4 regions of the Bradyrhizobium sp. UFLA03-84 genome follow, and region 3 is predicted to be linked to each of the others. Evidence: riboswitches for the same ligand, from Rfam matches in the RefSeq annotation. Region 3 holds a riboswitch; each other region holds the start of a gene.
The links. Region 3 has a riboswitch for cobalamin ahead of CK489_RS16375 (ribonucleoside-diphosphate reductase subunit alpha). Riboswitches for the same ligand answer to the same signal wherever they lie in the genome.

Region 1 (2,196 bases), on a different contig from region 3:
CCGAGCGTGTGTTGCCAGTAGCCGGCGACGGTCTGCTGATCGATATTGTAGATGTGGAAGGGGTCGACGCCCTGATAGGCGCCGCGCGCCTCGCGGAACGTCGAATCGTAATAGTCGATGCCGGTCAGGATTGTCGACGGCATTCCGAACGCGACGTTCTTGACGCTGAGCCGCGGCGTCAGCGACCAAGTCTGCAGCGCCGCATCGTTATAGGTCGAGGCGAAGCTGATGGTCGGCACGGCGCCGAAGAAGCCGCTTTGCGTCTCGCGCTGCCGCCAGCCGCCATCGACGATGAGGTCGACGCCGTTGGTCAGCGTCTTGGTGAAGCCGGCCGTGACGCTTGATGTCTGCTGGTTGGCATAGTCGAACGGTGTCGCCGCGCCGCGGCGATCGGTGAGCAGCTCGTTGACGCCGATCGACGGATCGACCAGCCGCCCGCCGGGCAGGCCGAGTTTCTGGTCGCTGCCGGTGACGGTGAGGAAGGCGGACAGGTCCGACGTGTTGTAGTTGACGTTGCCGACCGCGCTGCGCTGGTCGAGCGCGTTGTTGACACGGTAGCCGTCGGACTTGATGCCGTTGCCGTAGAACGATGTGGACCAGGGTCCGGAATTGAGCGCCGCGGACACGGCCGCCATGCGGGTGTTGAAGGAACCGAACCCACCTTCGGCCCGGATCGTGGCCGGCGGACCGCCGGCGCCGGTCTTGGTGATGATGTTGACCACACCGCCCACCGCGTTGTCGCCATAGAGCACCGCGCCGCTGTTGCCTCTGACGATCTCGATGCGCGCGATCGAATCGAGCGGGATCGTGGTGAGGTCGAACCCGGCCTTGTCGACATCGTTGAGGCGGCGGCCATTGAGCAGGAACAGGGTATTGTCGGAGGCGAACGCGCCGAAGCCACGGAGGTCGACCGAGGTCTTGGCGCCGTTCGGTCCGCCGTAGAGCGATTGCAGCTGCACGCCCGGCACCTGCGCGAGAATCTCGGGCAACGACTGCACCGGCGAATGCGCGATGTCGTCGGCGGTGATCACGGTCGAGGAGGAGCCGACGATCCCGGCGAACTGGCGGCCGTCATCCGCGCCGCCTGCTCCGGTGGCGAGGCCGGCCCCGGTCGTGCCCGATCCGCTTCCGCTGCCCGTGTCGTTGCTCTGGGTGGTACCCGGCGCCGGGCGCCGTGGCGCCGGCGTTTCGTCAGCCGCCGGCTTGGCGCGCGTAACATTCTGGTCGCCCGGTTTGGTGACTTCGATCGCGGGCAGCTGATCGGGAGCGGGCGCCTGCTGCGCCTGCGCGGTCGAGACGATGATTGTCGGCACGATCATCGTCGACGCGAGCAGAAACGCGCGGCGCCGACGGGACGGGAAGAGGAACATAGGCGAGACCTCGGCAACGTCAGTGGCACGTCACCGCGAACCAGTCTCACCATGTGCTTGCAGCATCAGGTGAAGCTCATGCCTGTACTCCCCGACCGGCATCCTCGCGTGTGACCACGGCTGACGGCAGGTCTCCTGGCTCGCGGGTCGTTACCCTTCGTCGCCTTCCCAGGACCGAGTTTCCCAGTGGCATCTGACGAAGGATTCACCGCATACAGTTGCGGGGGCAGCCGCGGCCTTGGGGAAGTTTCCCCGCACCGCATTCCCTTTTCATCTCATCAAAGAACCGTCATGTTCATCTAGGGTTCGGCCGCGCAGCAAAGTCAATCCGGCGGAAGTCGGGCAATGACCACACGGCCACGGTTTTTGTCGAGTGTCGCTTGTCTGCCACGGCGATCGCTGTAAGAGCATGGGTCCAATGAGCGTGCAGGATTTTGCCTTGGCGGCCGAGGTCGCGGCGCGGCGCCGGTGGAGCGCCACCGCGGCGCTGCTCGCGCTCGTGGTCCTGCTGCTGGTGATCTCGCTCGGTGTCGGACCGGTGCGGTTGTCGCCGCTTGCGGTGATCGAGGCGCTGTTCGGCGGCGGCAGCGACGTCGCGCAGGTGATCGTGCGCGAGATCCGCCTGCCGCGCACCATCCTGGCGTTCGCCATCGGCGGCATTCTCGGGCTATCGGGCGCGGCGCTGCAGGGCCTGCTGCGCAATCCGCTGGCTTCGCCATCGCTGTTCGGCGCGCCGCAATCGGCGGCGTTCGGCGCGGTGCTGGTGATTGCGCTCGGCCTCGCCGATGTGCGCTCCTACGCGCTGCCGGTGGCGGCGATCATCGCG
Region 2 (2,196 bases), on a different contig from region 3:
TCTGGACATGACCTCTGCCCAGCTTCGCAATCACGGGATCCAGTTGCTGGCGGAGCGTCGACAGGTTTGACCGCCATACATTTCGCCCATCGATGACGCCGAGGGACATGACGAGGTCACTTCGGCGGGCAGCAATGATTCGGCCCAACAGGTTCGGCGCGCGGACCAAATCCACGTGCAGTCCGGCAACGGGCATGTTTAAAGCCGTGTCCAGATTATCGCCGAGATCGCCGAAATAGCTCGCGATCATGATCTTGACGTCAGGAACTTCCCTGGCGAGCCGATCGTAGACGTGTAGCAATGATCTTCGCGCCCCCTCCTCCAGATCAAGGACCAGGCAGGGCTCGTCGCATTGAACCCAGCTTGCTCCCCGTTTGGCCAGTTCTTGCAGAACTTCGACATAGACCGGTATCAGCTCGTCCAGGAGCGACAGCGGCTGGAACGCAGGATCCGCGCTCTTGCCAAGCTTCAAGAATGTGACCGGCCCGATCAGCACAGGGCGGGTCTGGAACCCGAGGGCCTTAGCTTCCTCGTACTCCTCGATAGGCTTTCGCGAGGACAGGCGGAACGTCTGTCCCCGATGAAATTCAGGGACCATGTAGTGGTAGTTGGTGTCGAACCACTTGGTCATCTCCTGTGCGGGTGCGCCATATCCACCCGATCCGTGGCTGCTACTCGCAGTCTGGCGGCCCCACTGTGAACCGCGGGCCATCTCGAAGTACGTCTTGAGCGAAACCGGTTCGGTTTCCGAGGCGTAGACTTCCGGGATAGCACCAACCATGACAGAGGTGTCGAGCACCTGATCGTACAACGAGAAATCGTTCGACGGAATGACAGTGACACCGAGGGAGTTTTGGCGGGCCCAGTTGGCAGCGCGCAGGCCAGCTGCGTCCTCGAGCAATCGCTGTTCGCTGATTGCGCCGGCCCAGTAACTTTCAAGCGCGCGTTTGAGCTCGCGCCTTGGACCGATCCGTGGCGTTCCAAGCGTGGCAACCGGAAGGGAGAGAAGAGACATAGCGCTAACCCCGTAGTTGGGGGCAAAGGCCATGGCGGACGCTAGCACAATCGCCCGAGGGCGGTTGCTTGGCGCACCACCGGGACACCCCGCCCGTGGACGTATATGTGGTCGAGGCAGGTCTCCTGGCTCGCGGGTCATCGCTGCTGTCCGGCCTTCCCGAAGCCGCACAGGCTTCAGTGACTTTGTTGGACAGCGGCTCGCCGCTTACAGTTGCGGGGGCAGCGCCGGCCTGTTCACCGGCTTCCCTCTTAGCTCCGGATCAAGCGCGACCGGAGAACCTCGACGACTTGGATTATCGGCTACAGACCGCTTCCGTCAACCTCTCAGATGGCACTCTCACTTCAATGCCGCCATCGGTGACTCCAATGGCCATTTAACGCCGAAAGTTGACCACGATTGGAAGCTCTCTCCGATACATGTGTCGAGAGAATTGTCGAAGGCGCAATTCGCGGCGCTTCCAACGCGCCAGCATCCTGTCTCTCGACAGTCGAGAATCGCCGCCGGGGGCAAAACATCTGCGCAACCATTCATCAGCATGCCCGGCGCGCATGTTGACTTATGAGCCCACCAATCCTGATAGGCGACTTGCGGTCTCTGATGCCGATAATACTCGGGCACGCATATCGATTCGCCTCAACGCACACTGGGGAGGCCCGTAATGAAAATGGCTGTTTGGAGCGCCGTCGGCGTATTTGCTGTCACCGTCTTTGCGGTCAGCCTGTTCAGGAGGCTGCTGACAGCGTTCATGAATCAATCCGTCAGTCAGACGCTCTCGAGAATGTTGAGCAACTTGAGAGGAAGCTAGCGCGACTTGATCGCTTTTCGCTTACCCGGCCGGCGCGACTGGAAACAGCGGCTCATCCAACCATGAATGCGTAATCGAGGCAGCTGGACGACTGACCGTGTGCGTAGGCTTCCGAACGATTCCAACGCCCGGCGATGATGAGCGTTTTTTGCTTATTATCGTTTGCGAGCCGGTAGAGATCGCGGGCGTTCGGGTGACCACACCGACCGGACGGTCCGACAATCTTTAAAAATGCTTCCCGATTTCTCATCCGTAAACCGGCAGCGCCCTTCGCTTACGCCTCGAAGATCGGCGCGACAAAGCTGAGCAAGCCCGCGCTGATCGGCGGATTGGAAACATTGAAACGAGCGGAGGTCGGAAAGCCGACAAACGC
Region 3 (2,196 bases):
GCGCGCAGGGCGGCGTAGCGGGCACGCTTCATCCCGCCTGGTGCCACCGTGATGAAGTGGGTGAGCACGTTGTCGAGGAAGCGCATGACGTCCTCGATGAAGCCGGGCTCCTCATTCCACTGGTCCCAGGTCTCGAGGTTGAGCGACGACAGGCAGCACACCGCGGTGCGCTCCTCGTCCCGATGATCGACACCGGTCGGCAGGGTAATTTCGCTGCATAGGTTGGAGGTCGAGACCTTGAGGCCGAGCTCGCGCTGGTGCTTGGGGAGCGCGCGGTTCACGGTGTCGATGAACAAGAGATAAGGCTCGCCGGTCTGCAGCCGGTTCTCAAGGATGCGTTGCCACAGCTGGCGGGCGTCGGTCTCGCGGATGACCTCGTTAGTCTTCGGGCTGCGCAGAGCGAACGCGGTGCCGGCGCCTACGGCACGCATGAACTCGTCGGTGACGTTGATGCCGTGATGGAGGTTAAGGCTCTTGCGGTTGAAGTCGCCAGACGCCTTGCGGATCTCGAGGAACTCCTCGATCTCGGGATGGTGGATATCGAGATAGACGGCCGCCGAGCCGCGCCGCAACGAGCCCTGGCTGATCGCCAGCGTCAGGCCGTCCATGACGTGGATGAACGGGATGATGCCCGAGGTAACGCCGCCCTTCACCTTCTCGCCGATCGAGCGAACATTGCCCCAGTAGGTGCCGATGCCGCCGCCGTAGGAGGCAAGCCAGACGTTCTCGTTCCAAGTGCCGACGATGCCTTCGAGCGAGTCCGACACCGAGTTAAGGAAGCACGAGATCGGCAGGCCGCGCGTGGTGCCGCCGTTGGAAAGCACCGGTGTGGCCGGCATGAACCACAGTCGAGACATCGCATCATAGAGACGTTGGGCATGCGCAACATCGTCCGCGAAGGCGCAAGACACCCGCGCGAACATGTCCTGGAGGCTTTCGCCGGCGAGCAGATAACGGTCTGTCAGCGTCAGCTTGCCAAACGACGTCAGCAGGTCGTCGCGCGACCGATCGAGCGTAAGGTCGGACGGCTTTGGCGATGGCGCGAGGGGCCACGGTAGCGGAGCCGGCGATGGCGTCGGCACAAGACACAGTTCAGGCGCGGTAGGCGTTGCCTGCGCTGGCCGCGCCCGCACACTCGGCGGGTCAACGAGATGACCATGCTGATCGAAATCGTAAGACGGCGACATCGGCAACCCTGCGATGTTTGGGGCTGGGGCCGCGCGGACGACTTGCAAGGAGACCGGGAAAATGTCCCCGGCTGCAAGCGACCCACCGGGGCACCCCGCCCGAGGACGTTCGTTCTGTCGCGGCAGGTCTCCTGGCTCGCGTGTCGCTGCGGCTGTCGGCCTTCCCGGCGCTGTCGCCAGTGACCATGATGACAACCGCTCGTCGCTTACAGTTGCGGGGGCAGCCTCGGAATAGCCATTGTCGGCGCACCGGGTTCCCTCTTAGCTTCCATCGCACGAGATGTGGGAATGGAAGACCGTGACATGTCTACATATAGGCGCGACTCGCCGAGGTTCGTCAAGCCTTGTGCTGAGGGAGATCAAGATTCAGAAGGCAAAAGGGCACCGTCAAGTTAACGAATTGGAGCCGCCGAGGCAGTAGACAACCGGCATGCCAACCGTCCGGGACCGCTCTTTTTCGCCGTCATTGCTTCCCGCCGGAAGCAATCAGGCTATGCCGTTTGGTCGTATTAGCTTGCGCATGGTCGAGGAAATGCTGGCGGTGTGTGGCATTGGCGTGACCTATGAAACCGTGGGCCACTGGGGAAGGAAATTCGGCAAAGCGTTCTCCGATCGGATCCGCCAGCGCGCTCCCGCTCGCGGCGACTAATGGCATCTGGACGAAATCGTTATCTCGCTCGCGGGCGAACAACATTGGCTCCGGCGCGCTGTCGACTAGAATGGCTTCATCTCGACGTCGTGATCCAGCGCTGAAGGGACTCGCACGCCGCGCAGCAGCTCGTGAAGAAGCTCTTGAAATCCGCCGGTACGCCGCCGCGCGTGATGATCACGGACAAGCTCCGTTCGTACGGCGCTGCGAGGGGGAACCTGGGCTTTCACGTCGAACATCGTCAGCACAAAGCTCCCAACAATCGGGCCGAGAATTCTCATCAGGCCGACGCGGCGACGCGAGCGGGTCATGAAGCGTTTCAAATCGTCCCGCCAAGCTCAACGGTTTCTGTCAGTTCAC
Region 4 (2,196 bases), on a different contig from region 3:
TTCGGGTTTCAGCAACACCGGGTTCATGTCGGTGTGGGGCTCGACGCCGGCGGCCAGCGCCTGCAAGGCCTGCGCGCGTCCGATCTCGCCGCCGTCGACGGTCACGGCGGCATTGTTCGACATGTTCTGCGGCTTGAACGGCAGCACGCGCAGGCCGCGCCGCGTGGCGGCGCGCGCGAGGCCGGCGACGATGAGCGACTTGCCCACGTCCGAGCCGGCTCCCTGGATCATCAATGCGCGCGCCATGGCGTTCGGCTCTTAGAACTCGACGCCCGGCTGGGCCTTGATGCCGGAGCGGAACGGATGCTTCACCAGTGTCATCTCGGTGACGAGGTCGGCGATCTCGATCAACTCGTCCTTGGCGTTGCGACCGGTGAGCACGACATGCGTCATCGGCGGCTTGGACGTGGTCAGGAAGTCGACGACGTCGGCGATCGCGAGATAGTCGTAGCGAAGCGCGATGTTGATCTCGTCGAGCACCACCATGCGCAGGTTCTCGTCTGCGATCAGCTGCTTGGCCTTTTCCCAGCCGGCTTGCGCCGCCGCGATGTCGCGGGCGCGATCCTGCGTCTCCCAGGTAAAGCCTTCCCCCATCGCGTGGAATTGACAGAGATCGCCGAAATGCCCGGTGAGCAGGCGGCGCTCGCCGGTATCCCAGGCCCCCTTGATGAACTGCACCACGGCGCAGGGAAAGCCGTGCGCCACGCAGCGCATGATCATGCCGAAGGCGGAGGACGATTTTCCTTTGCCGGCGCCGGTATGAACGATGATCAGGCCTTTTTCGCCGCTCTTGGTCGCCATGATGCGATCCCTGGCAGCCTTCTTTTTCGCCATCTTGTCGGCGTGGCGCGCGTCCAGCGATGGGTCGGTGCCGACGGCGCCGTCCTCAGCGTCGTTTCCATCAGAAATCATCACGTTCCTTCGGCTTGACAAGTGCGAGGCTTGGACGAATGGTGGGCCCGCGTTGGTTCCTGTCCTACGACAGGCGAACAGGGAATGCGATAGGGCTGAGACCGCAAGGTCGGCCTGAAACGCAGCCGCCCCCGCGACCGTGACCGGAGAGATGCCCAAGCCACTGATTCCGTAAGGAGTCGGGAAGGTGGGCATCAAAGGAGAAATCCTACTCCGCAAGCCGGGAGACCTGCCAGCGCAGCATGTTGTGAGACCGGCGGACGGGGTGTTCCGCGACGGGGAACGGACCGATGCAAGATCGGTTCGTGTGCCTCATCGCTTCCCGCTGTCAATCCAGGAAGGCCGATGAGCGTTACTCTTCATGTCTGTATCACCTGTCGCGCCGGCCAAACGCTGGCGGAAGGTGAAGTCGCGCCCGGTGCGCGTCTGCATGCCGCGCTTGTCGAGGCCGGTGTGCCCGACGATGTCAATCTGGTTCCCGTCGAATGCCTGTCGGCTTGCAGCCAGGGCTGCTCGGTTGCGCTCAGCGCGCCCGGCCGGTGGTCCTATGTCTACGGGCGCCTGTCCGAAGCCAATGCCAGGGATGTGATCGCCGGTGCCTCCGCCTACGCATCGGCGCCCGACGGCATCGTGCCGTGGCGCAGCCGCCCGGAAATCTTCCGCAAGCAATCGCTTGCCCGCATTCCACCTCTTCCCGTCGTGCCGGAGGCCGCAGAATGACTACACTCGCCAAGGTTCCGGTCACCGTCGTGACCGGCTTTCTCGGGTCCGGCAAGACGACGCTGATCCAGCACCTGATCCGCAATGCCAACGGCAAGAAGCTTGCGGTGCTGGTGAACGAATTCGGCAGCGAAGGCGTCGACGGCGACATCCTGAAATCCTGCGCCGATGCCAATTGCCCGACCGAGAACATCGTTGAACTCGCCAATGGCTGCATCTGCTGCACCGTCGCCGACGATTTCATCCCGGCGATGGAGCAGTTGCTGGCACGGCCTGTGAAGCCCGATCACATCGTGATCGAGACATCGGGCCTCGCGCTGCCGAAGCCGCTGCTCAAGGCGTTCGACTGGCCCGAAATCCGTTCGCGGATCACCGTCGACGGCGTGATCGCGCTGGCCGATGCAGAGGCCGTTGCCGCCGGCCGCTTTGCGCCGGATCCGGCTGCGGTGGATGCGCAGCGTGCTGCCGACGACAATCTCGACCACGAGACGCCGCTGTCCGAAGTGTTCGAAGACCAGATCGCCTGCGCCGACATCGTGCTGCTGACCAAGGCCGATCTCGCCG

Region 1: it holds a riboswitch for cobalamin, as region 3 does, so the genes downstream of both, CK489_RS10905 (TonB-dependent receptor) here and CK489_RS16375 (ribonucleoside-diphosphate reductase subunit alpha) in region 3, are expected to answer to the same signal.
Region 2: it holds a riboswitch for cobalamin, as region 3 does, so the genes downstream of both, metE (5-methyltetrahydropteroyltriglutamate--homocysteine S-methyltransferase) here and CK489_RS16375 (ribonucleoside-diphosphate reductase subunit alpha) in region 3, are expected to answer to the same signal.
Region 4: it holds a riboswitch for cobalamin, as region 3 does, so the genes downstream of both, CK489_RS23025 (DUF1636 family protein) here and CK489_RS16375 (ribonucleoside-diphosphate reductase subunit alpha) in region 3, are expected to answer to the same signal.

The regions. Positions count from the first base shown of each region.
Region 1 covers NZ_NSJY01000009.1:174,662-176,857, forward strand. Annotated here, with positions in the region: gene CK489_RS10905 (TonB-dependent receptor) at 1-1,319, opposite strand, end outside; cobalamin riboswitch at 1,479-1,676, opposite strand; gene CK489_RS10910 (FecCD family ABC transporter permease) at 1,789-2,196, shown strand, end outside.
Region 2 covers NZ_NSJY01000012.1:30,616-32,811, reverse strand. Annotated here, with positions in the region: gene metE (5-methyltetrahydropteroyltriglutamate--homocysteine S-methyltransferase) at 1-1,015, opposite strand, end outside; cobalamin riboswitch at 1,114-1,315, opposite strand; gene CK489_RS41320 (hypothetical protein) at 2,098-2,196, opposite strand, start outside.
Region 3 covers NZ_NSJY01000013.1:480,315-482,510, reverse strand. Annotated here, with positions in the region: gene CK489_RS16375 (ribonucleoside-diphosphate reductase subunit alpha) at 1-1,082, opposite strand, end outside; cobalamin riboswitch at 1,292-1,503, opposite strand; partial or broken gene CK489_RS16370 (IS6 family transposase) at 1,673-2,196, shown strand, end outside.
Region 4 covers NZ_NSJY01000014.1:293,436-295,631, forward strand. Annotated here, with positions in the region: gene CK489_RS23015 (cobyric acid synthase) at 1-246, opposite strand, end outside; gene cobO (cob(I)yrinic acid a,c-diamide adenosyltransferase) at 259-912, opposite strand; cobalamin riboswitch at 949-1,163, shown strand; gene CK489_RS23025 (DUF1636 family protein) at 1,258-1,632, shown strand; gene cobW (cobalamin biosynthesis protein CobW) at 1,629-2,196, shown strand, end outside.